One region of the Pantoea osteomyelitidis genome, then DNA from elsewhere that is predicted to be linked to it. Evidence: predicted binding sites of a transcription regulator. Region 1 holds the regulator's gene; each other region holds the start of a gene.
What was found. Region 1 encodes PhoB, which activates phosphate uptake and scavenging genes when phosphate is short. Its sites were predicted from a motif close to CTGTCATAAAACTGNCNNAT; they were not measured.

Region 1 (6,111 bases):
TGCACAAAAGGCGCGTTTTACGCGCCTGCCTGCACAGATTTACAGCATTACCAAACCTGACTGGCGATATCCACGACCAAACGAACCTTCTCCCACTGCTGCGTTTCGCTCAGGCTGTTGCCCTCTTCCGTAGAGGCGAAACCACACTGCGGGCTGAGGCAGATCTGATCGAGGCTGACATATTTTGCCGCTTCCGCCAGACGCGCTTTAACCTGCGCCGGATCTTCCAGCTCACCGGTTTTGGTAGTAATCAGGCCCAGCACCACCTGCTGATGGCCCGGCTTGATAAAGCGCAGCGGCTCAAACCCGCCCGAGCGCTCATTGTCATACTCAAGGAAAAAGGCATCGATGTTAACGCCGCCGAACAGGATTTCGGCTACCGGCTCATAGCCGCCTTCGGAGATCCAGGTAGAGCGAAAGTTGCCGCGGCAGACATGTAAGCCGATGGTCAGGTCGTCCGGCTTGCCTTCAATCGCCTTGTTCAGCACGCGAGCATAAATGCGCGCCAGCTCTTCCGGGTCTTCACCGCGCGCGCGAATCTGGCTTTTCTGATCTTCCGAGCAGAGATAAGCCCAGACCGTATCGTCCAGCTGCAGATAGCGGCAGCCCGCATCGTAAAACGCCTTGATCGCATCTTTGTAGGTTTGCGCCAGATCGTCGAAGTATTCCGCGAGATCGGGATAGACGGCGGCATCGATCATTTTGCGCCCGCCGCGGAAGTGCAGCACGCTCGGGCTTGGAATGGTCATTTTCGGCATCGCATCGCCAGCAACACTTTGCAGGAAGCGGAAGTCGTTCAGCATCGGGTGATCGCCGAAGCCCAGCTTGCCGGTTACGCGCACGCCACGCGCTTTGGTCTGCACGCCGTTGAACTGGATGCCCTGATCGGCCTCATAACGCTCCACGCCCTGCAAACCATCGAAAAAGTCAAAATGCCACCAGGCGCGGCGAAATTCGCCATCGGTGACCACGTTCAGGCCGCTGGCGCGCTGTTTGTTGACCACATCACGGATCGCCTCATCTTCTACAAGGCGCAGCGCTGCCGCATCGATCTCACCGGCGGCGAACTGTTCGCGCGCCTGTTTGATCGCTTCAGGACGCAGGAAACTGCCGACGATATCGGCACGGAACGGGGCGCTATTTCTTTGCATGATCACTCCTGGCTAAGGCAGTTGACGCAATAGTTGCGTCAGGAAATAATTTCGCTGAGTTATTTATAGCCATCTGGATGGCTATATGGCTAAAACAAGAGTGACATGCGGAATCCTCATCTGCAACCGAAGAAAATTCAGTAGCGATGAGAAAAATTCATTTTGGTTTGAAAAACGGTCAGTTTTGTCCGATCGCCGCACGCGCCTGCGCGATTTGCGCATCGGACAGCGGCAGGTAGCCCGCCTCAGTAACGCGCTGCTGCCCCTGAGGTGAAAGCACCCATTGCAGAAACGCGGCGACCAGCGGCGGCAGAGGCTGGCCGGGAGCTTTATTCACATAAAGGTAAAGCGGTCGCGACCAGGGATAGCGGCCGCTGCGGATGGTTTCAGCGTCCGGAGCAATGGTTTCACCATCGGGCATCTCCAGCGACAGCATTTTCACCCCGCTGAGGTGAAAGCCAAAGCTGGCATAGCCGATGCTGTCCGGCGCGGTGGCCACCGCCTGCACCACGGCGGCGGAGCCGGGAAATTCCGCCACGTCGGCGCGGAAATCTCCCTTGCACAACGCCTGTTGTTTGAAAAACCCCCAGGTTCCCGAGGCGGAATTACGACCGTAGCGCTGAAAGGTGCGCGACGACCAGCCCGGCTCCGTCAGCCCAAGATCGCCCCAGCGCTGCGGCACGCGGTTCGCGCCGCACAGACGGGTAACAGAAAAAATCGCATCCAGCTGCTGTAGCGCGATGCGCCGTAGCGGATTCGCCTGATTGACCACCACCACCAGCGCATCCATCGCTACCGGCACCGCCAGCGGCGGATAGCCATATTTCGCTTCAAAGAGCTGACGCTCTTCCGCCTGCATCGGACGGCTCATTGCACCGAGCTGGGCGGCGCCCGCAGCCAGCGCGGTGGGCGCCGTTGAGGATCCTGCCGCCTGCACCTGCACGTTCACGCCGGGCGACAGCCCACTGAAATCCTCTCCCCAGAGCGTCATCAGGTAGCCAAGCGTATCGGAACCCACGCTGCTCAGGTTGCCCGTCAGCGTGCTCTGCTGCGCCCAGGCGGCGGGAAAAATCAGAACGGCTAACAGCAGAAAACATCTCATTTCAGGAATCCGGTGGCGATCAGTGCACCGCATTCTCCTGCATCCCGGCGGTGACAATCAACCTCGGCGCCAGAGTGAAGGTGAAACAGGTTTTTTTATGCGGTTCGCTGGTGATATCGAGACGCGAATTATGATGGCTGAGGGCGTGCTTCACAATCGCCAGTCCCAGCCCGCTGCCGCCGGTGGCGCGCGATCGCGCCTTGTCCACGCGGTAGAAACGTTCCGTCAGGCGCGGCAGATGTTCCGCGCTGATGCCCGGTCCGTTATCGCATACGGTAAAGTGCGCGCCCTGTTTGTCGCGCAGCCAGCTGATATCAATGCGCGTGCCGTCCGGCGTATGGTTTACCGCGTTATAGACCAGGTTGGAAATGGCGCTGCGCAGCTGCTCATCATTGCCGAACACCTTGAGATGGGGATCGGTATGGAAATGGATCTCGTGACGGCCGCTGCTCAGGGTCTCCGCCTCGCGCTGCAACAGATGCAGCATCATCGGCACATTCACCGTTTCTTTCAGATTGATGGCGGGCGCCGCCTCAATGCGCGACAGCGTCAGCAGCTGTTTCACCAGACTGTCCATGCGCCGCGTCTGCTCCTGCATGGTGTGCAGCGCCTTGCCGCGTGAACGTTCGTTCATCACGGAATCGTTCATCATCTCCAGATAACCCTGCAGCACCGTGAGCGGCGTGCGCAGCTCATGGCTGACGTTGGCAAAGAAGTTACGGCGCGCTCCTTCCAGCTGATGCATCTGCGTGACGTCACGCGCCACCATCAGCCACTGCCCTTCGCTGTAGGGCATCACGCGGAACTCCATATGGTGCTGATTATTCAACACCAGCGTCAGCGGCTTGTTGAAGTCGCGCTGGCGGATATAGCGGGAGAATTCAGGATAGCGCAGCAGGTTGAGAATATTCTGGCCGTTATCTTCCGGCCAGCGCAGCCCCAGATGCTGTTGCGCCAGGCCGTTGCACCAGAAAATGGCACCCTCTTCGGTGGTGAGCACCACCGCATCGGGCAGGGATTCAGCGCCGCTGCGAAAGCGTTTGATCAGATTGCCCAGCTCACGACGCCGCCGACGGTTGCGCAGCTGCATCTGATACAGCCCGTAGAACAGCGGCTCCCAGCTGCCGCGGCCGTTGGGCGGCGTCATAGTGCGGTCAATCCATAACCAGTGCGACAGGCGCATCAGGTTATAAAAATGCCAGAACAGCACCGTCAGCACGGCGCTCAGCAGCAGCCAGGGCAGCCCGCCCAGCAGTAGCCCCAGGATCAGCGCCGGTACGCAGGCCAGACAGAGTTCTGACAGTAATCTCTTCCAGGAGAGTCGTTCCAGCACGGTTGAGACTCCCTTCAGTAGCGGGCAGAGAAACGATACCCGGTTCCGCGTACGGTTTGCACCATGCGATCGTGGCCGGAGATCTCCAGCGCTTTACGTAAACGACGGATATGCACATCAACGGTACGATCCTCCACGTAAACGTTGGTGCCCCAGACATGGTTCAGCAGTTGTTCGCGGCTGTAAACGCGTTCCGGGTGGGTCATAAAGAAGTGCAGCAGCTTGTACTCCGTCGGCCCCATCTCCAGCGGCTGGGTTTCCGACATGACCCGGTGCGATGAAGGATCGAGGCTCAGCCCCTGCATCTCTATCACCTCTTCCACCGCCATCGGCGAGATGCGACGCATTACCGCTTTGATGCGCGCCATCAGCTCCTTGGGCGAGAACGGCTTGGTGATGTAGTCATCGGCGCCGACTTCGAGGCCGCGCACGCGATCTTCCTCCTCGCCGCGCGCGGTAAGCATCATTACCGGAATATCGCGCGTCATCGCTTCGCGCTTCAGATGCTTGATAAACTGTATGCCGCTGCCGCCGGGCAACATCCAGTCGAGCAGAATTAAATCTGGCCAGGGTTCAATCAGTTTCCCGATCGCGCTGTCATAATCTTCCGCTTCGATAGGTTGGTAATCATTCTGCTCCAGAACGAAACACAACATTTCACGGATAGGGGCTTCATCTTCCACAACCAAAATGCGCTTAGCCATTATTACTCCTGCAGATGTGACTGGCATCACTGGGATTTGCGGCGTCATTATGCGTCAGTTTTATGACACTTTTATGAAAAACCTACCACCCCGGCGCGGCTGAAAAAAGCTAATTATGAGAGGATGATGGCGTTTTATTCTTTCAGCGCTGAAGTGGGTATAATCCAGCAGCGATTTGCATCGGCCAGGGAAATTTATGCGTATTATTCACACCTCCGACTGGCATCTTGGCCAGTTTTTCTATAGCAAAAGCCGTGCGGCGGAGCATCAGGCGTTTCTCGACTGGTTGTTGCAGCAGGTGCGCACGCATCAGGTTGATGCGGTCATCGTGGCCGGTGACATTTTCGATACCGGCGCGCCGCCCAGCTATGCGCGCGAACTTTACAACCGCTTTGTGGTGGCGCTACAGCCCACCGGCTGTGAGCTGGTGGTGCTGGCGGGCAATCACGATTCGGTGGCGACGTTGAATGAGTCGCGCGAGCTGCTGGCCTGTCTTAATACCCGCGTCATCGCCGCCGCCAGCGCCGACATCGAAGAGCAGGTGCTGCTGCTCAACCAGCGCAACGGCGAACCCGGTGCCCTGCTCTGCGCCATCCCCTATCTGCGCCCGCGCGATATTTTGCGCAGCAAGGCGGGACAGTCGGGACGGGAGAAACAGCTGAGCCTGCTGGAGGCGATTGGTCAGCATTATCAGCGCTGCTTTGTGGCGGCACAGGCGCGGCGCGAGGCGCTCGGCCTGATGCTGCCGATTGTCGCCACCGGCCATCTCACCACGGTGGGCGTCACCAAAAGCGATTCGGTGCGCGATATCTATATCGGCACCCTCGACGCTTTTCCGGCGCAGGCCTTCCCGCCCGCCGACTATATCGCCCTCGGCCATATCCATCGCGCCCAGCGCATCGCCGATCAGGATCATATCCGCTACAGCGGATCGCCGATCCCGCTCAGCTTTGACGAGCTGGGACGCGAGAAAAGCGTCTGCCTGCTGGCGTTTACCGAGGGCGCGCTGGCCGCCGTCACGCCGCTCGCCGTGCCGCTGTTCCAGCCGATGCAGATGCTGAAGGGATCGCTGGCGGAGATAGAACAGCAGCTCAGCGTCTTTCATCACTGGCAGGAAGAGAAGCCGGTCTGGCTCGATATCGAGGTGACCACCCAGGAGTATCTCAGCGATCTGCAACGACGCATTGAGACGCTGACTCAGGATCTGCCGGTTGAGGTGCTACTGGTGCGACGCAGCCGCGAGCAGCGCAACCGCGTTATTGAGCGAATGAGCAACGAGACCCTGAATGAACTCAAGGTAGAAGAAGTGTTTGAACGCCGGCTGATCCAGGAAACCGATCTCGACCCGCTGGCGCAGCAGCAGTTAACCCAGCTTTTCCGCGTGACGCTGGCTGAGATGCAGGAGCAGGAACCGTCATGAAAATTCTTACCCTGCGCTTTAAGAACCTGAATGCCCTGCGCGGAGAATGGTTTATCGATTTTCGCAGCGAGCCTTTCGCCAGCAACGGACTTTTCGCCATTACCGGCGCGACCGGCGCGGGCAAAACCACCCTGCTGGACGCCATCTGCCTTGCTCTGTATCACCAGACGCCGCGCCTCGGCGTGATCTCGCAGACGCAGAACCCGCTGATTACCCGTGACACCGCTGAATGTCTGGCGGAAGTGGAGTTTGAGGTAAAAGGCGAAGCCTGGCGCGCCTTCTGGAGTCAGAACCGCGCGCGTGGCCTGCCGGACGGCAAGCTGCAGGCACCGCGCGTTGAGCTGGCGCGCTGCATCGATAATCAGATCGTGGCGGATAAGGTGGCGGACAAGCTGAAGGCG
Region 2 (6,111 bases), on a different contig from region 1:
ACTGCCTGGCCCGCCAGCGTCTTGGTCAGCCGGTTGGCATGGGTCTGATGGGAAAAACCGTTGGACTGGTGGGGCTGGGCGGTATCGGCAAAGCGCTGGCGAAGCGGCTTTTGGCCTTCGGCATGCGCATGATTGGAGTAAAGCGCGAAGCGGATGAGAATTTTGCTCGTGCCCATGGTCTGGCCTGGGTTGGCGAGATGGCGCAGTTGCCGGCGTTGCTGGCAGAATCCGATTTCGTGGTGCTCAGCCTGCCGGACAACCCGCAGACGCATCACATCATTGATGGTCAGGCGCTCAGCCAGATGAAGCCCGGCAGCTTTTTGATCAACCTCGGACGCGGCGGGCTGATTGAAAAGTCCGCCTTTCTGACGGCGCTGGAGAGGCAAACCCTGGCGGGCGCCGGGCTGGACGTTTTCTGGCAGGAGCCGCCGGACCCACAGGATGTGGTCTTCCGTCATAATGTGATCGCCACGCCGCATATTGGCGGCGTGACGGACATTTCGCTGGCGGGCAACGTGGCGGGCGTATGCGACAACCTGCGCCGTCTGCGTGACGGCGAGACGATTGAAAACCGCTGGGCGTAATGTCAGGGCAGGCGCAGCGGCACCTTATGCTGCGTCAGCCATGCTTGCAGCGTCTTTTCCGGCGCGCTGTCGCTCACCAGCAGATCGAAACGTTGCAGTTCGCCGATTCTGGCGGGCAGCACCTTGCCATATTTACTGCTATCCGCCACCAGCACGCGCTGACGCGCGCGCCGCATGGCATGGTGTTTCATCGCCAGTTCGTTGAGGTTATAACAGGTTGCGCCCTGTTCGCTGTCGATACCGGCGGCAGAGATAAACGCCAGCGTCGGGCAGAGATCGTCCAGGATGGAGTGGGTGCCGATCGGCGTAAACAGTGCGTTATCAGCATGAAATTCTCCGCCGCTCAGGATGACGTTGCACGCGGGTTTCTCTTTCAGCGCCAGAAAGGTATTCATCGCACAGCAGATGGCGGTAAAGGGCAGGGTGTCAGGCAAGGCGTCCACGATATAAGGCACGGTAGTGCCGCAATCGAAAAACACCGTATCGTTTTCATCGATCAGGCTGGCGGCAGCTTGCGCCAGCCGCTGCTTTTTCGCCGCATTCTGGCCATGTTGATCGGAAACAAAATAGTGCCCGGCATGACTTTTCGGATCGCTGACGATATAGCCGCCCAGCAGTACCACCACCGAACCCGCTTCATTCAGGTCGCGGCGAATGGTCATTTCTGAAACGCCCAACAGCTGAGCGGCATCTTTCAGGTGAAGCTTGTCAGTGCGCTTCAACGCCTGAGCCAGCTTATATATACGTTCGTCGCGCCGGGTTTCCATCACCATCTCTGTTTATTTAATACCCTGTGGTAGCAGACATCGCATCAGTGACAATCGCCACGCCAGCGCTGGTTCCGATCCGTGTTGCGCCTGCTTCAACCATCGCCTGCGCGGTCTGACGATCGCGTACCGCGCCCGAGGCTTTTACTGCGACCTGCTCGCCCACGGTGGCTTTCATCAGCCTGACATCTTCTGTCCGTGCGCCACCGGTGCTGAAACCGGTTGATGTTTTTACAAATGCGACCTGCAAATCACGGCAAATTTCACAAATTTTAATGATTTGCGTCTCGCTGAGCAGGCAAGTTTCCAATATTACCTTTAAAGGGATCGACCCGCAAACTTCACGTACGGCAGCGATATCCGCCTCAACCGCCGCGAGGTTACCGCTTTTCAACCAGCCCGTATTGATCACCATATCGATCTCCTGTGCGCCTGCGGCGATAGCGCTTTGCGCTTCAAATGCTTTCACGGCGCTCAAGGTTGCGCCCAGCGGAAAACCGATCACGGCACAGATTTTCACCGGGCTGTTATCAAGACTGGATTTGGCCAGCGGGACATAACCCGCGTTGACGCAAACAGCATAAAAATGATGCTGCCTGGCTTCCGCACAAAGCTGACGAATCTGTGCTTCGGTGGCGTCTGCCGCCAGCAAAGTATGATCGATATAGCGGGCAAAATCGGAAATGGTCTGGCTCATGGTGCTCTCCTTGATGAGGGTTTTTGTTAAAATAATAACATTGCAGGTTTGCTGTCAATCACCGCAAAAAGCGATTAACTAAAATAATCGCGGTGGGATTATTGTCACAAAATTAACGATAAAGACCTGTTAGTGTTATTTTTATAACATTTTTGCTAAACACAGCCGGGAGAAAAAATGGAGATTGCGGTTATTGGATCCAACATGGTGGATCTCATCACCTACACCAACACGTTACCTAAAGCAGGCGAAACCCTGGAGGCACCCGACTTTGCGATTGGTTGTGGAGGAAAAGGGGCAAATCAGGCGGTGGCCGCGGCAAAACTGGGCGCGCAGGTGATGATGGTAAGCAAAGTCGGTGATGACCTGTTTGCGGCGAATACGCTCGCGAACCTGCAACAGCAGGGTATAGACACGCGCTATGTGACAACAATGCCTGGCACTTCCAGCGGCGTCGCGCCGATCTTTGTCGATGACCAGTCGCAAAATCGCATTTTGATCGTGAAAGGTGCCAATGACTATCTGAAACCCACTGATATTGATACGGCGGCAGAAGCGTTGAAAAGCTGTCAGCTGCTGATTCTGCAGCTGGAGATCCCGCTGGAGACAGTCTATTACGCCATCGATTTTGCCCGTCGGCAGGGTATCAAAGTCATCCTTAATCCGGCCCCTGCAGTGGCGAACCTGGATATCCACTACGCCTGCCAGTGCGACTATTTCATGCCAAATGAGACCGAACTGGAAATCCTTACCGGCCTGCCCGTAAAGACTGATGAGCAGGTAGAAGCTGCGGGTCAGTCGTTGCTGAAACGGGGCCTGAAAAATTTGATCATCACGCTTGGCAGCCGGGGCGCGCTATGGATGCACGGTACAGAGACGTATCGGGTCGCGCCAACGCCCGTCAACGCCGTGGATACCAGCGGCGCAGGAGATGCATTTATCGGCTGTTTTGCCCATTCGCTGATAAAAACAGGCGACGTCGCCCAGGCGATGCAGCTGGCGTCCGCCTATGCCGCCTGTAGCGTCACCCGACGTGGCACACAGCGCTCTTATCCGGACGCGGAGACCTTCCAGCGTTTTCATAACGTTAACTGAGGCCTTGTTATGCAACCAAACATTGTCCAGCAGCCTGATGGCTACCTTAATAAAACGCCGCTTTTTCAGTTTATTTTGCTCTCCTGCCTGTTTCCGCTTTGGGGATGTGCCGCCAGCTTAAATGACATTCTGATCACGCAGTTCAAGAGCGTGTTTGCCCTGAGCGATTTTGCCAGCGCGCTGGTACAGAGCGCCTTCTATGGCGGTTACTTTCTTATTGCGATTCCGGCCTCGCTGGTGATCCGTAAGGCGAGTTACAAGCTGGCGATTCTGATGGGGCTGGCGCTTTACATCCTGGGCTGCATATTGTTTTATCCGGCGTCCCATATGGCAACCTACACCATGTTTCTGGCGGCTATTTTTGCCATTGCTGTCGGGCTCAGCTTTCTTGAAACCGCAGCCAATACCTATAGCTCGATGATTGGTCATCGCAAGCATGCCATCCTGCGTCTGAACATCAGCCAGACGTTTTATCCGGTTGGCGCTCTGATGGGCATTATATTAGGCAAATATCTGGTGTTTCAGGATGGCGACAGCCTGGGAAGCCAGATGGCGGGCATGAGCGCAGCGCAGGCGCATGCGTTTCGTCTCACTATGCTGGAGCATACGCTGGAACCCTATAAATACCTGGTAATGGTGTTGGTTGTGGTGATGCTGCTGTTTATGTTTACGCGCTATCCGCGTTGCAAACCGGAAAGCAACGAAAAAGCGCTGCCTTCGCTGGGCGAAACCTTCCGCTACCTGGCGAACAATCGCCACTTCAGACGCGGCATCGTTGCGCAGTTCCTGTATGTCGGGATGCAGGTTGCGGTATGGTCTTTCACCATCCGACTTGCCCTGACGCTGGGCGCGCTTAACGAGCGGCACGCCTCAAACTTTATGATCTACAGCTTTATCTGCTTCTTTATCGGTAAGTTTGTGGCCAATTTCCTGATGACGCGCTTCCGGGCGGAAAAAGTATTGATTGTATACTCGCTGCTGGGCGTGCTAACGCTGGCATGGGTGATGTTCGTGCCCAATTTCTCCGCTGTTTATGCGGCCGTCTTTGTCAGCGTGCTGTTTGGTCCCTGCTGGGCCACTATCTATGCCGGGACGCTGGCGACGGTAGAAAATAAATATACGGAAGTCGCCGGGGCTTTTATCGTGATGTCGATTGTCGGTGCGGCGTTTGTGCCTGCGTTACAGGGCTATGTCTCCGACCACCTGGGCTCGATGCAGCTGGCTTTTGGCGTTTCCCTGCTGTGCTTTGCCTGGGTTGGCTTCTATTTCTGGGGCGAGCTGCGTCATAGAGATCGGGCGACAGCGGCAGGCCATCTGGTGGAGGAGTTGCCATGAAAACCCACTTACCGTTACGTCGCGATCAGTTTCACGACATGCCTGTGACGCTGCTGAAAAGCAACGACTTTGAGGTCACGCTGTTTCGTTATCCGGCAGGCATTGAGGCGGTGCGGCTGCAAAATCGTCGCGGCAGCGTAATTGTGCTGCCCTTTTACGGGCAGATGATTTGGGATGCAGCCTTCGACGGCCATACGCTCAGCATGGGACACAGCTTTAAGCAGCCGCTGCCGGGCAACAATATTATTGATACTTATGGCTGTTTTGCTTTTCACTCGGGTCTGCTGGCCAACGGCTGCCCGGCCGCAGAGGATACGCATCCACTGCATGGCGAAATGCCCTGCGCGCGCATGGACAACGCAGCAATCGTGCTGGAGGCAGATACCCTTTCGCTGGAGGGGGAGGTCGAGTATGTGAAAGGATTCGGTCACCATTATCGTGCAGAACCGGCGGTGCGCCTGCAGGCGGATGCGTCGCGGCTGCATATTGACATGATGGTTACCAACCTGGCGGGTGCGCCGATGCCTCTGCAGTACATGTGCCACCTTAATTATGCCTGGGTAACGCAGGGACGCTTCCGGCAAAGCGTGCCCGATAAAGCCTTTGCTCTGCGCAGCACCGTCCCGGCCCATGTGCGGCCAACCCCTGGCTGGCTCGCTTACACCGAACAGCTGGCGCAGAAACCTGAGGCGTTTCGCGTGCTGGATCAGCCGGAAATGTACGATCCCGAAATTGTCTTTTTCGCTGACGACCTGCCGCAGTATGGCGATGAGGCGCAGTTTGAACTGCATTCGCCGGAGGGATATGCCTTTATGACGCGTTTTTCCACGGCAGCGTTCCCCCATGCCACGCGCTGGATCCTCTATAATCCGGACCAGCAGGTGGCGGCGTTTGTCTTGCCCGCCACCTGTCGACCTGAAGGTTTTCTGGCGGCGCAGCGCGCGGGCACGCTGATTGCGCTGGCACCCGGAGAACAGCGCGCCTTTAGCGTAGAAACAGGCTTGCTGTAAAAACAAGGCAGCCTGCCGGCTGCCTTAAATCGCCACCAGCCCTCGCACGCTATCCGCTTCCATGCTTTCGCCACGCCCGCGCTGCACGATTTCGCCGCGCGCCATGACCAGATAGCTGTCGGCCAGCTCGGCGGCAAAGTCGTAAAACTGCTCCACCAGCAGGATCGCCATATCTCCGCGCTGCGCCAGCTGGCGGATTACCGCGCCGATCTCCTTGATCACCGAGGGCTGGATCCCTTCGGTCGGCTCATCCAGGATCAACAGCTGCGGCCCACAGGCGAGGGCGCGTCCGATGGCGAGCTGCTGCTGCTGGCCGCCAGAGAGATCGCCGCCGCGCCGCGCTTTCATCTCGCGCAAGACCGGAAACAGCTGATAAATCTCTTCCGGCACCTGTTTCGCCCGCGCGCCGGAAAAACGCGCCAGTCCCATCAGCAAATTCTCCTCCACCGTCAGGCGCGGGAAAACTTCCCGTCCCTGCGGTACATAAGCAATACCTGCCTGTACGCGCTGGTGCGGCTTACGACCGTTGATCACCTTATCCTGCCAGCGGATCTCGCCTGATTTGGCCGGAATCAGCCCCATCAGGCACTTCAGCAACGTGGTTTTGCCCACGCCGTTGCGTC
Region 3 (6,111 bases), on a different contig from region 1:
GCACCTGATACGAGAAAAGTGCGTCAAGTATAAAGAGGGGGTGTCGGACAATCCAGACAGCAATCATCAGGTAGAGCCGTGATTCTGCGTTAACAGGATCACGGCAAAACCAGCATCAGGCGGGCTTGCTGCCGCCATCTTCTCCCGCCAGCAGCTGATCCAGCTTATCGCCGCCAACGTGACGGAAATCCTGACCCTTAACGAAATAGAAGATGATTTCGCAGATGTTCTGGCAGCGGTCACCGATACGCTCGATGGCGCGCGCGCAAAACAGCGCAGTCAACACGCTGGGAATGGTGCGCGGATCTTCCATCATGTAAGTCATCAGCTGACGGACAATACCCTCATACTCCTGATCGACTTTCTTATCTTCGCGATAAATCTCGATCGCCGCGTTGAGATCCATGCGGGCAAAAGCATCCAGCACATCATGCAGCATTTGTACGGTGTGGCGGCCCAGCGACTCAAGGCTCACCAGCAACGGCTGATGCTGCTGACCAAACTTCTCCAGCGCGGTGCGGCTGATCTTCTCCGCTACGTCGCCGATACGCTCCAGCTCAGAAATGGTTTTGATGATCGCCATCACCAGACGTAAATCGCTGGCGGTAGGCTGGCGCTTGGCGATGATGCGTACGCATGACTCATCAATCTCCACTTCCATCATGTTGACCTTCTGGTCGCCGTCGATCACGCGCTGCGCCAGTTCGCCATCCATATTGTGCATGGCGGTAATCGCGTCGGTGAGCTGCTGCTCCACCAGCCCACCCATGATCATCACCTGGGTGCGGATATGTTCCAGCTCAGCGTTGAACTGACCGGAGATGTGTTTATTCAGATTCAGGTTATCCATGTGTCTCTCCCGTCAAATCAGCCGTAACGGCCGGTGATGTAATCTTCAGTCTGTTTCTGGTGCGGCTTGGTGAACAGCGTATCCGTGTCGCTGTATTCGATTAACTCGCCCAGATACATAAAGGCGGTATGATCGGAACAGCGCGCCGCCTGCTGCATATTGTGCGTCACAATCACCACGGTGTAGTCCTGCTTCAGCTCGGTGATCAGCTCTTCGATGCGACCGGTGGAGATCGGGTCGAGGGCAGAGCAAGGCTCATCAAGCAGCAATACTTCCGGGCGGATAGCGATGCCGCGCGCAATGCAAAGACGCTGCTGCTGGCCGCCGGAAAGGCTGTAACCGCTCTGGTGCAGCTTGTCTTTGGTCTCTGTCCACAGGGCCGCTTTGGTCAACGCCCACTGCACGCGTTCGTCCATATCGGCGCGGGAAAGCTTTTCAAACAGGCGTACGCCAAAGGCGATGTTGTCATAAATCGACATCGGAAACGGCGTCGGCTTCTGAAACACCATGCCGACGCGGGCGCGCAGCAGGGCGATATCCTGATGAGAAGCCAGAATATTATCACCATCCAACAAAATCTCCCCTTCAGCACGCTGATCGGGGTAGAGGTTATACATTTTGTTGAAGGTACGCAGCAGCGTCGATTTGCCGCAGCCGGAAGGTCCGATAAATGCCGTCACCTGGTTTTTGGCAATCTCCAGGTTGATGTTTTTCAGGGCATGGAATTTCCCGTAATAGAAGTTCAAATCACGAACCTGAATTTTTCCGGGAGTTGAATTTACCATACTCATTGCTCATCTCTCTTGTGCAGCGCCGCCACTGGCCGCGCCGGAAATAAATTAGTGTTTGCCTTTGGCGAAAATCACGCGCGCTACAATATTCAGCAGCAGCACGCACAGGGTAATAATCAACACGCCCGCCCAGGCCAGGCTCTGCCACTCGGCAAAAGGACTCATAGCGAATTTGAAGATGGTGACCGGCAGGTTCGCCAGCGGCTGCATCATGTCGGTGCTCCAGAACTGATTCGAGAGCGACGTAAACAGCAGCGGGGCGGTTTCGCCGGCAATACGGGCAATAGCCAGCAGCACGCCGGTGATAATGCCCGACACGGAAGCTTTCAGCGTAATGGCGGAAATCATCTTCCACTTCGGCGTGCCCAGCGCATAGGCCGCTTCGCGCATGCTATCCGGCACCAGACGCAGCATGTTTTCGGTGGTACGGATGACGATCGGCACCTGCAACAGCGCCAGCGCAATCACGCCCGCCCAGCCGGAAAAGTGCTGCATTTTCGCTACCACCAGGGTGTAGACAAACAGACCGACCACAATTGACGGTGCTGACAGCAGGATATCGTTAATAAAACGAATCACCTCGGCCAGCCAGGATTTACGGCCATATTCAGCCAGATAGATGCCAGCCATAATGCCCAGCGGGGTGCCAATCACCGTTGACCAAACAATAAGCAGTCCGCTGCCCGCCAGCGCATTCGCCAGCCCGCCGCCCGCGGTATTCGGCGGCGGCGTCGATTCGGTAAACAGCGACAGCGACAAACCATCGATGCCGCGCGCCAGCGTGGTATAGAGGATCCAGACCAGCCAGAACAGGCCAAACGCCATGGTCAGCAGCGACAGCGTCAGGGCAATTTTGTTCTTGACGCTGCGCCAGGATTGCATTTTACGGCGTGACGCCTGCAATTCAGCACGCGCCTGCATTTCTATCGTCGTCATGAACGCGCTCCTTCACTTTTCGCCAGGCGCAGAATCATCAGCTTGGAAATCGCCAGCACGATAAAAGTAATCACAAACAGGATCAGCCCCAGCTCCATCAGCGCCGCCACATGAACGCCCGATTCCGCTTCGGCAAATTCGTTCGCCAGCGCCGAGGTAATGCTGTTGCCCGGCATAAACAGCGAGGCGTTATCGAGCTGGTAGGTATTACCGATGATAAAGGTCACCGCCATGGTTTCACCCAGCGCGCGACCCAGCCCCAGCATTACGCCGCCAATCACCCCGTTTTTGGTAAAGGGCAGCACGATGCGCCAGATCACTTCCCAGGTGGTGCAGCCGATGCCATAGGCCGACTCTTTCATCATCACCGGCGTCTGTTCGAAAACATCGCGCATCACCGAAGCGATATAAGGGATGATCATAATAGCGAGGATCACGCCCGCCGCGAGAATGCCGATGCCGAAGGCGGGGCCGGAGAACAGCTCGCCGATAATCGGAATATTGGCCATCACATCGCCGACCGGCGTCTGAAAATATTCAGCAAACAGCGGGGCGAAGATAAACAGTCCCCACATGCCATAAACAATGCTCGGAATCGCCGCCAGCAGCTCGATGGCGGTGCCCAGCGGACGACGCAGCCAGCCCGGCGCCAGTTCGGTCAGGAACAGGGCGATGCCGAAACTCACCGGCACGGCGATAACCAACGCGATGATGGAGGTCACGACAGTACCGTAGATCGGTACCAGCGCGCCAAATTGTTCGTTGGGCGCATCCCAGGTTTTGGTCCAGAGAAACGAGAAACCAAATTTCTGAATGCTCGGCCAGGAAGAGATGATCAGGGAGACGATGATGCCGCCCAGCAGCAATAGCACAACCAGCGCAGCCAGCTTAACCAGCGCACCGAAAATGATGTCCCCTTGCTTGCCCGGCGCTTTGAACGTCGGCTTAGTAGCAGCCATAGAAGTCTCAGTATTCAGAGGAAGTCAGGGCGACATCAATGCCGCCCGTTGTAACAGGCCGAACGGATTCGGCCTCTGGTATGCCATTACTGGTAAAGCGCTTTGCCGGAGCTGTCTTTGATATTGGATTTCCAGGCTGCACGGATCTGCTCGGTGACCGAATCAGGCAGCGTGGCGTAATCCAGGCTGGTGGCTGTCTTGCCGCCGTTTTTGTAAGCCCAGTCAAAGAACTTCAGCACTTCACTACCTTTATCAGCATTCGCTTGATCTTTGTAAACCAGGATGAAAGTGGTGGAGCTAATAGGCCAGGCGTCATTGCCTTTCTGATAGGTCAGATCCTGGGCAAAAGACTGGCTCCAGTCGGCGCCTTTTGCGGCATTGCTGAAGCTCTGCTCGTTCGGCGCAACCGGTTTGCCATCTGCATCAAGCAACCTGGTGTAAGTCAGGTTGTTCTGCTTGGCATAGGCATACTCAACGTAGCCAATGGAGCCAGGCAGACGCTGCACGAATGCGGCTACGCCGTCGTTACCTTTACCGCCCAGACCGGTCGGCCAGTTAACGGTGTTGCCTTTGCCGATTTTGCTGTTCCACTCTTCGTTCACTTTCGCCAGATAGCTGGTAAAGACGAAAGAGGTGCCGGAACCGTCAGCGCGACGAACCACGTTGATGTTGGTAGAAGGCAGCTTAACGTTCGGGTTCAGTTTGGCGATCGCCGGGTCGTTCCACTTCTTGATGTTACCGAGGTAGATGTCGCCAACGGTTTTGCCGTCCAGCGTCAGTTCGCCCGATTTGATGCCCGGCAGGTTGACTGCCAACACCACGCCGCCGATTACGGTCGGAAACTGGAACAGGCCATTTTTCTGCAGGTCTTCATCTTTCAGCGGCGCATCAGACGCACCAAAGTCGACAGTTTTGGCGATAATCTGCTTCACGCCACCTGACGAACCGATACCCTGGTAGTTAACTTTACTACCGGTGGCTTGCTGATATTCTGCTGCCCACTTGGCATAAACCGGCGCCGGGAACGTCCCGCCAGCACCGGTCAGGTCGGTGGCTGCAAAGGCAGAAACCGCGCTTACAGCGAGGGTGGCGGTGAGGATTCGGGCTACGGTGCTACGCATCAGTGTCATATTCCCTCCAGGGGAGCAAGGTCAGGCAAATTGCCGTTTTATAAGATTGTTGATTGCTGCTGGAGGCAAAATAGGACAGTTTAGTGACAGTAAAATGTAGGAAATATGACAGTTTTATGACAGCCCGGAAAGCAGAGCAGGTCCGTGGCTAATAAAGAAAAGAAATCCGCAAACCGGCCCAGTTTTATCCTGAGATAACATCAGTTTCGCTGGCGTCGTGCTGTTACGCGGCATTAATCAGCGCAAAAAAACGGCAAAAATCTGCACCCGCTTAAAGCGTTGCACCCGTATGGGGCCCGTTTATGATCTGTTAGTTTTTTCCACGCCTGTGTTTTTTCTGCAAAGTCAGCGTAGTAATCTTTGGCACTCATTTTGCAGTCTCATTTACAAGAACCTGGTCCCATTTATTGAGACTTAACCATGTCAATGTTAGAAACTACCGCCAGCATCCTTAAGTTGATGATTGCTCGTCAGGAGGGTATCCGCGTGAACGATGTGATAAATCAGCTCGGCATGCCGAAAAGCACTGCTTCGCGCGTGATGAGCCAGCTGGAATCCTATGGCTATCTGGAAAAAAATGAAGCGCAGGGCACTTTTCTGCCCGGTCCGCTGATTCTTTCCGCCTCTCATCTGGTAAGCCGCCAGGCGACGCTTAACGATTACGTCGACGCCGAGATGCATTCACTGTGCGAGCGCACCGGTTATACCGGCTATATCTCCATGCTCGATAATCAGGAGATTCTGGTGCTGCGCGTAATCCACGGACGCCACGCGCTGCCGGTAGTGACCTGGCCTGGTTCACGATCGCCCGCCTGGGGAACCTCAACCGGACGCGTATTGCTGGCGCGCCTGCCTGAACATCAGCTGCGGGATTTCTTCGCCAGCCCGCTGGTAGTGTCGCAACTGAGCGGTACGCCTTATAGCGAGTCGACATTGACCGCAGCCATAGACAAAGCGCGCGCGCTGGGATTTGCCACCGCAGTGAATGAATCGGTCGCCGATACCGCGTCGGTCAGCTGTGCGGTCGGCGATCCCGCCCGTCATGAAGCCGTGGCGTTTTGCCTCTCTTTTCCGCAGGCGCTTGCCACCCAGGATGAACTTCAGCGCATTGCTTCTTTATTAAAACAAACGGCCAACGCTATCGCGCAAAAAACGGGTGATACGCTGGTTACCCATCCGCTTTAGTGTTTTCACTTTGCCTGTGCCAGGAGAACTACCGTGAGTCACACTGTTCATACCGAGAAAAAGCCTGACGAACACGAAACGCACCCCAGCTGCTTTGCGCCCGCCACGCTGCTATTGCTGCTGGCGCTCAGCGTGTTTGGCGCCATTATTGGCGTCCAGCTGTTAACCACCCTGGGCGTGACGCCGAACACCGCGATTATTGGCGCGATGGCGGCGATGATCGTGGCGCGTATTCCGCTACAGAGCTTCGCCCGTTTCCG
Region 4 (6,111 bases), on a different contig from region 1:
CGTTTGAAGGACCTGCTGCCGGAGCTGGAAGTGATCGGCAGCAACCGTGATGATGCGGTGCCGCACACACTGCGCAGAATGTTTCTGGCGTAAGTAAAAAGGCCGGTTTACCCGGCCTTATTGTTTATTACAGCCGCTGCTTATGCCGATGTTCGTTGATCATCGTCAGCAGCAGCAGAATCACCGCCAGTACGCAGCCGACAATCATCACCAGAAAACCGCCGTCCCAGCCGAAATAATCTACCGTGTAGCCGACAATGGCGCTGGCCGCGACCGAGCCGCCAAGGTAGCCAAACAGTCCGGTAAAGCCCGCCGCAGTGCCCGCTGCTTTTTTCGGCGCCAGCTCCAGCGCGTGCAGGCCAATCAGCATCACCGGCCCGTAGATCAAAAAGCCGATAACAATCATGCAGGCCATATCCACGCCCGGATTACCCGCCGGATTCAACCAGTAGACGATTGTCGCGATGGTCACCAGCGTCATAAAGAAGACGCCGGTCGCGCCGCGATTGCCCCGGAAAACCTTATCGGACATCCAGCCGCAGAGCAGGGTGCCGGGAATACCGGCATATTCATAGAAAAAGTAGGCCCACGACGATTTATCCAGCGTGAAATGCTTTACCTCTTTCAGATAGGTAGGCGACCAGTCGAGAATGCCGTAACGCAGCAGGTAAACAAAGACGTTAGCCAGCGCGATATACCACAGCAGCTTGTTCGGCAGCACGTACTGCATGAAAATTTGTTTCGCCGTCAGCTCCTCTTCATGCTGCGCGTTATAGTCCGGCGGATAATCGTTTTTATACTCCTCAATCGGCGGCAGTCCGCACGACTGCGGCGTGTCGCGCATCAGCGCAAAAGCCACGATCGCGACCAGAATGGCGCCGAAGGCGGGCATATAGAGCGCGGCTTTCCAGTCGTTAAACCACGCCATGCCGAGCAGGAACAGTAGCGGAGGCAGGCCGCCGCCAACGTTATGGGCGCAATTCCACACCGAGACGATGCCGCCGCGCTCTTTTTGTGACCACCAGTGCACCATGGTGCGGCCGCAAGGCGGCCAGCCCATACCCTGAAACCAGCCGCAGAGAAACAGCAGCCCAAACATCACCATTATGCTGGAGGTAGCCCAGGGAACAAATCCCATAAACAGCATTACCGCAGCGGCGAGTATCAGCCCGGCGGGCAGGAACACGCGCGGGTTCGAGCGATCCGAGACCGAACCCATAATGAACTTCGAAAAGCCGTAGGCGATAGAGATACCGGAAAGCGCAAAGCCGAGATCGCCGCGCGAGAAGCCTTGCTCAACCAGATATGGCATGGCGAGCGCAAAGTTTTTCCGCACCAGATAGTAGGCGGCGTAGCCAAAAAAGATGCCGATAAAAATTTGCCAGCGCAGACGGCGATAAAGCGGATCGACGCGATCGGTCGCCACGCGCGGCTGGTGACGCTCAGGTTTAAAAATACTTAGCATGTGTCTGGCCTCCGGGGCGCAGTATTATTTTTTCGACAAGATTCACTGTTGTTAACAGATAAAGAGAAATTTGCCGCTAATGTTCCATTTCGCGCACAGGATAGGGGTAGTCACGTTGCGTTACTGTGATATATGACAAAATTATTACACTTTTGTGACACTCACGCGCGGATCAGGTCAAAACGTGGCTCTATTCGCGCATGGGATTGTCTGCTTGTATATTGCTCAGATGTAAACCAGATATTTCGCCCTTCGCGCACGGCTTTGTTTACACTAGCGGTTCACTGTTTTTCGGGACTGTTATCGTGGCATTACTGATTGTTACCACCATTCTGTGGGCGTTTTCCTTTAGCCTGATCGGCGAATATCTGGCTGGGCAGGTCGACAGCTGGTTTTCGGTGCTGATGCGTCTGGCACTGGCGGCGCTGGTTTTCCTGCCGTTTCTACGCTGGCGCGGCTATCGCGCTTCAACATTGCTGCTTTATATGCTGGTGGGAATGTTGCAGTTAGGCATCATGTATCTGCTCGGCTTTGAAGCCTATCTCTACCTCAGCGTGTCAGAGTTTCTGCTGTTTACCGTGATGACGCCGCTCTACGTTACGCTGATTTATGATTTGATCAGCAAGCGTCCGCTGCGCATCGGCTACGCCTTCAGCGCGCTGCTGGCAGTGGCTGGCGCGGCGATTATTCGCTACGACAAAGTGAGCGAACATTTCTGGTTCGGCCTGCTGCTGGTGCAGCTGGCGAATATCTGTTTTGCGGTGGGGATGGTGGGCTATAAGCGGTTGCAGGAGACGCGGCCGATGCCGCAGCATACGGCTTTTTCGTGGTTTTACCTCGGTGCGGTATTGATTGCGATTATCGCCTGGACGCTTTGGGGCAATCCGCAAAAGCTGCCGACCACGGGATTGCAATGGGGCATTCTGGTCTGGCTGGGCGTGGCGGCGTCCGGGCTGGGCTACTTTATGTGGAACTACGGCGCGACGCAGGTGGATGCCGGCACCCTGGGCATCATGAACAATATGCATGTGCCCGCTGGTTTGCTGGTTAATCTGGCGATCTGGCAGCAGCAGCCGCACTGGACCAGCTTTATCCTGGGCGCGGCGGTGATCTGCGCCTCGCTGTGGGTACATAAGCGCTGGATTGTCGGACACTCCGCCAAATAATAGGCGCAAAGGCATCGTATCCCGATGCCTTTTCTGTTTTTACGCGGGTTTGTTGGCCGGTGGGCGATGGATCAGCGTCAGCCCTTTCAGGAAATTGCGCAGGATCTGATCGCCGCACTCGCGGTAATTATGGTGATCCGGCTTGCGGAAAATCGCGCCAATTTCCGCCTGAGAAACAATAAAGTTCGCTTTTTTCAGTATTTCCGGGATGTCGGTGGTTTTCAGCTCAAAGGCGATACGCAGCTTTTTCATAAAGATGTTGTTGTTCATCTTGCGCTCGATCGAAGGCGCAGGCGCATCGTCGCTTTTGCCGCGACGGTAAAAAATCAGACCATTAAGAAAATAGCCCATCAGCACATCCGGACAGGGACGATACGCGGCGTCGTCCTCTTTCTTCAACCACGCCTGGACGTCGGCCAGCGGCACTTCGCTCTCTGCCAGCGCAAAGATCGACACCATTTTCGCATCGCTGAGATTGAGCATATAGCGCACGCTGCGCAGAATATCGTTATTGGTCATGGTGAGTTCTTCTTTGGGTCATTAACAGAGGCTGCGCATTATAGGCCAGGGAACCGGAGGATAACAGGCGGCATTTTGTCCGCCCGACGGAATCAGGGCGAGGAGGGCAGCAGCGAGCCGGGACGTGAAGCATCCCGTACAAAAGGAAGATGCTCACAGGCGTGCTGACGCGCAAAACGCATAAAGGCTTCCAGCACTGGCTGCCGCTGTTCGCCATCGCGCACCGCCGCATAAAGCCGACTCCACAGCCCATCCCCCAGGGTTTTGGTGACCACCAGCTTTTGATGCTCAAAACTCTCCACCACCCAGTGCGGCAGGGCGGCAATCCCCATGCGCGCCGCCACCATCTGAATCAGCAGCAGGGTGTTATCCACGCTTTTCAACGCCGGACTGACGCCTGCGGGTTGCAGAAAATGACGCCAGATATCGAGGCGCTGGCGCTGCACCGGATAGATCATCAACACCTCGCTCGCCAGATCCTCCGGCGTAATATGCGCTTTCTGCGCCAGCGGATGGTCCGGCGCCAGCACCAGACGCACTTCAAAATCAAACATCGGCGAATAGTGCAGCCCGCTGCGCGGCAGGATATCTGAGGTTAGCACCACGTCCAGCTCGCCCTGCTGGAGCGCCGGTTGCGGATCGAAGGTGACGCCCGATTTGAAATCCATCACCACCTGCGGCCAGCTCTGGCGGAAATTATCCAGCGCGGGCGTCAGCCACTGAATACAGCTGTGGCACTCAATAGCGATGCGCAGAGCGGTCTGATGCGGTTCATGGCACGCCTGTAGCGCCTGCTGAATCTGCGGCAACACCTGTTCCGCCAGCTGCAACAAAATCTCTCCCTGCGGCGTAAAACGCAGCGGCTGGCTTTTGCGCACGAACAGACGAAAACCGAGACGCTGCTCCAGATCGCTGAACTGATGCGATAACGCCGATTGCGTTTGATGGAGCTGAGCAGCGGCCGCCGCCAGCGAGCCGGTATTCCTGAGTGCCTGCAGCGTCCGCAGGTGTTTGAGTTCGATCATGAGAGTCCTTCACATCGAGATTGAACAATTTGCGCTTGAGGAACATACACTACCCGCAGATGATAGCAGTGTAAACATCTGGACGGCTAAACATCTTTGGCGGGCGCGCTTTCACCTCAGGTTTTAACCGCGCCAGCGACGCCAAAGCATCAAAAATATCTGGAGAACATCTGATGACCATACTGAACCATACGCTCGGCTTCCCCCGTGTCGGCCTGCATCGCGAACTTAAAAAAGCGCAGGAGAGTTACTGGGCGGGCAACAGCACGCAGCAAGAATTACTGGCGGTGGGTCGTGAATTGCGCGCGCGCCACTGGCAACAACAGAAAGAGGCGGGCGTGGATCTGCTGCCGGTGGGCGATTTCGCCTGGTACGATCATGTTCTCACCACCAGCCTGCTGCTGGGCAACGTACCGGCGCGCCATCAGAATAAAGATGGTTCGGTGGATCTTGATACCCTGTTCCGTCTGGGACGTGGTCGTGCGCCGAGCGGAGAACCGGCCGCAGCAGCAGAAATGACTAAATGGTTTAACACCAATTATCACTACATGGTGCCGGAATTTACCAAAGGGCAGCAGTTCAAACTGACCTGGACACAGCTGCTGGAAGAGGTGGATGAGGCGCTGGCGCTGGGCCATAAAGTGAAGCCTGTGCTGCTGGGTCCGGTAACTTATCTGTGGCTGGGCAAAGTGAAAGGCGAGCAGTTTGATCGTCTCTCTCTGCTGAACGATATTCTGCCGGTTTATCAGCAGGTACTGGCCGAGCTGGCGAAACGCGATATCGAGTGGGTGCAGATTGACGAACCGGCGCTGGCGCTGGAGCTGCCACAGGCCTGGCGCGAGGCGTTTCAGCCTGCCTATGACGCCTTACAGGGCACAACCCGCCTGCTGCTGACCACCTATTTTGACAGCATTGGTCAGAATATTGACGTGATTCGTACGCTGCCGGTTCAGGGGCTACATCTGGATCTGGTGCATGGTCGCGACGACATTGCGCAGTTGAATCAACAGATTCCTGCGGACTGGTTGCTCTCTCTCGGCGTGATCAATGGCCGTAACGTCTGGCGGGCCGACCTGAGCCGCTGGTTTGCGCGTTTGCAGCCGCTGGTTGGGCAGCGTGACCGGGTATGGATTGGCACCTCCTGCTCGCTGCTGCACAGCCCGATCGACCTGAGCGTGGAAACCCGACTCGATGAAGAAGTGAAAAGCTGGTTCGCTTTCGCCCTGCAGAAATGCGCCGAGCTGGCGCTACTCAGCAAGGCGCTGAACACTAACGATCCCGCCGCGCTGGAAGCCTGGAGCGCCCCGGTGCGTGCCCGTGCGCACTCTGCCCGCGTGCATAACGCGGCGGTGGGTGAACGTCTGGCGGCGATCGCCGCGCAGGACAGCCAGCGTCAAAGCCCTTACGCACAGCGTGCCGAGGCTCAGCGCCAGCGTTTTAACCTGCCCGCCTGGCCGACCACTACTATCGGTTCCTTCCCGCAAACCACGGAAATCCGCGGCCTGCGCCTCGGCTTCAAGCAGGGGCGTCTCGACAGACATCACTACCGCACCGGTATCGCTGAACATATCAAGCAGGCGATCCTTGAGCAGGAACGTCTTGGTCTGGACGTGCTGGTACATGGCGAAGCCGAGCGTAACGATATGGTGGAATATTTCGGCGAGCATCTGGATGGTTTCGTCTTTACCCAGAACGGTTGGGTGCAGAGCTACGGTTCGCGCTGTGTGAAGCCGCCGGTGATTATCGGCGACGTCAGTCGCCCTGAGTCGATTACCGTTGAGTGGGCGAAGTATGCGCAGTCGCTGACCAGCAAGCCGGTGAAAGGCATGTTGACCGGCCCGGTGACGATTCTCTGTTGGTCATTCCCGCGTGAAGATGTCTCCCGCGAAACCATCGCCAAACAGATCGCGCTGGCGCTGCGTGACGAAGTAGCGGA

Region 2: the regulator PhoB is predicted to act here: its motif matches at 2,150-2,169, upstream of rbsK (ribokinase).
Region 3: the regulator PhoB is predicted to act here: its motif matches at 4,770-4,789, upstream of pstS (phosphate ABC transporter substrate-binding protein PstS).
Region 4: the regulator PhoB is predicted to act here: its motif matches at 1,607-1,626, upstream of glpT (glycerol-3-phosphate transporter).

What each region holds. Positions count from the first base shown of each region.
Region 1 is NZ_JBGFSN010000004.1:125,929-132,039, reverse strand. It holds gene ABU178_RS05535 (cobalamin-independent methionine synthase II family protein) at 48-1,151, opposite strand; gene ABU178_RS05530 (PstS family phosphate ABC transporter substrate-binding protein) at 1,330-2,253, opposite strand; gene phoR (phosphate regulon sensor histidine kinase PhoR) at 2,273-3,586, opposite strand; gene phoB (phosphate response regulator transcription factor PhoB) at 3,601-4,290, opposite strand; gene sbcD (exonuclease subunit SbcD) at 4,487-5,710, shown strand; gene ABU178_RS05510 (SbcC/MukB-like Walker B domain-containing protein) at 5,707-6,111, shown strand, end outside.
Region 2 is NZ_JBGFSN010000003.1:314,473-320,583, forward strand. It holds gene ABU178_RS03775 (2-hydroxyacid dehydrogenase) at 1-584, shown strand, start outside; gene deoR (DNA-binding transcriptional repressor DeoR) at 587-1,351, opposite strand; gene deoC (deoxyribose-phosphate aldolase) at 1,368-2,048, opposite strand; gene rbsK (ribokinase) at 2,226-3,143, shown strand; gene fucP (L-fucose:H+ symporter permease) at 3,153-4,478, shown strand; gene ABU178_RS03800 (aldose 1-epimerase family protein) at 4,475-5,488, shown strand; gene urtE (urea ABC transporter ATP-binding subunit UrtE) at 5,513-6,111, opposite strand, start outside.
Region 3 is NZ_JBGFSN010000011.1:136,804-142,914, forward strand. It holds gene phoU (phosphate signaling complex protein PhoU) at 116-850, opposite strand; gene pstB (phosphate ABC transporter ATP-binding protein PstB) at 868-1,641, opposite strand; gene pstA (phosphate ABC transporter permease PstA) at 1,690-2,577, opposite strand; gene pstC (phosphate ABC transporter permease PstC) at 2,574-3,536, opposite strand; gene pstS (phosphate ABC transporter substrate-binding protein PstS) at 3,623-4,666, opposite strand; gene ABU178_RS18905 (IclR family transcriptional regulator) at 5,087-5,851, shown strand; gene ABU178_RS18910 (OPT/YSL family transporter) at 5,960-6,111, shown strand, end outside.
Region 4 is NZ_JBGFSN010000001.1:215,583-221,693, forward strand. It holds gene yigL (sugar/pyridoxal phosphate phosphatase YigL) at 1-93, shown strand, start outside; gene glpT (glycerol-3-phosphate transporter) at 128-1,465, opposite strand; gene ABU178_RS00990 (carboxylate/amino acid/amine transporter) at 1,771-2,631, shown strand; gene ABU178_RS00995 (DUF1456 family protein) at 2,671-3,150, opposite strand; gene metR (HTH-type transcriptional regulator MetR) at 3,243-4,175, opposite strand; gene metE (5-methyltetrahydropteroyltriglutamate--homocysteine S-methyltransferase) at 4,349-6,111, shown strand, end outside.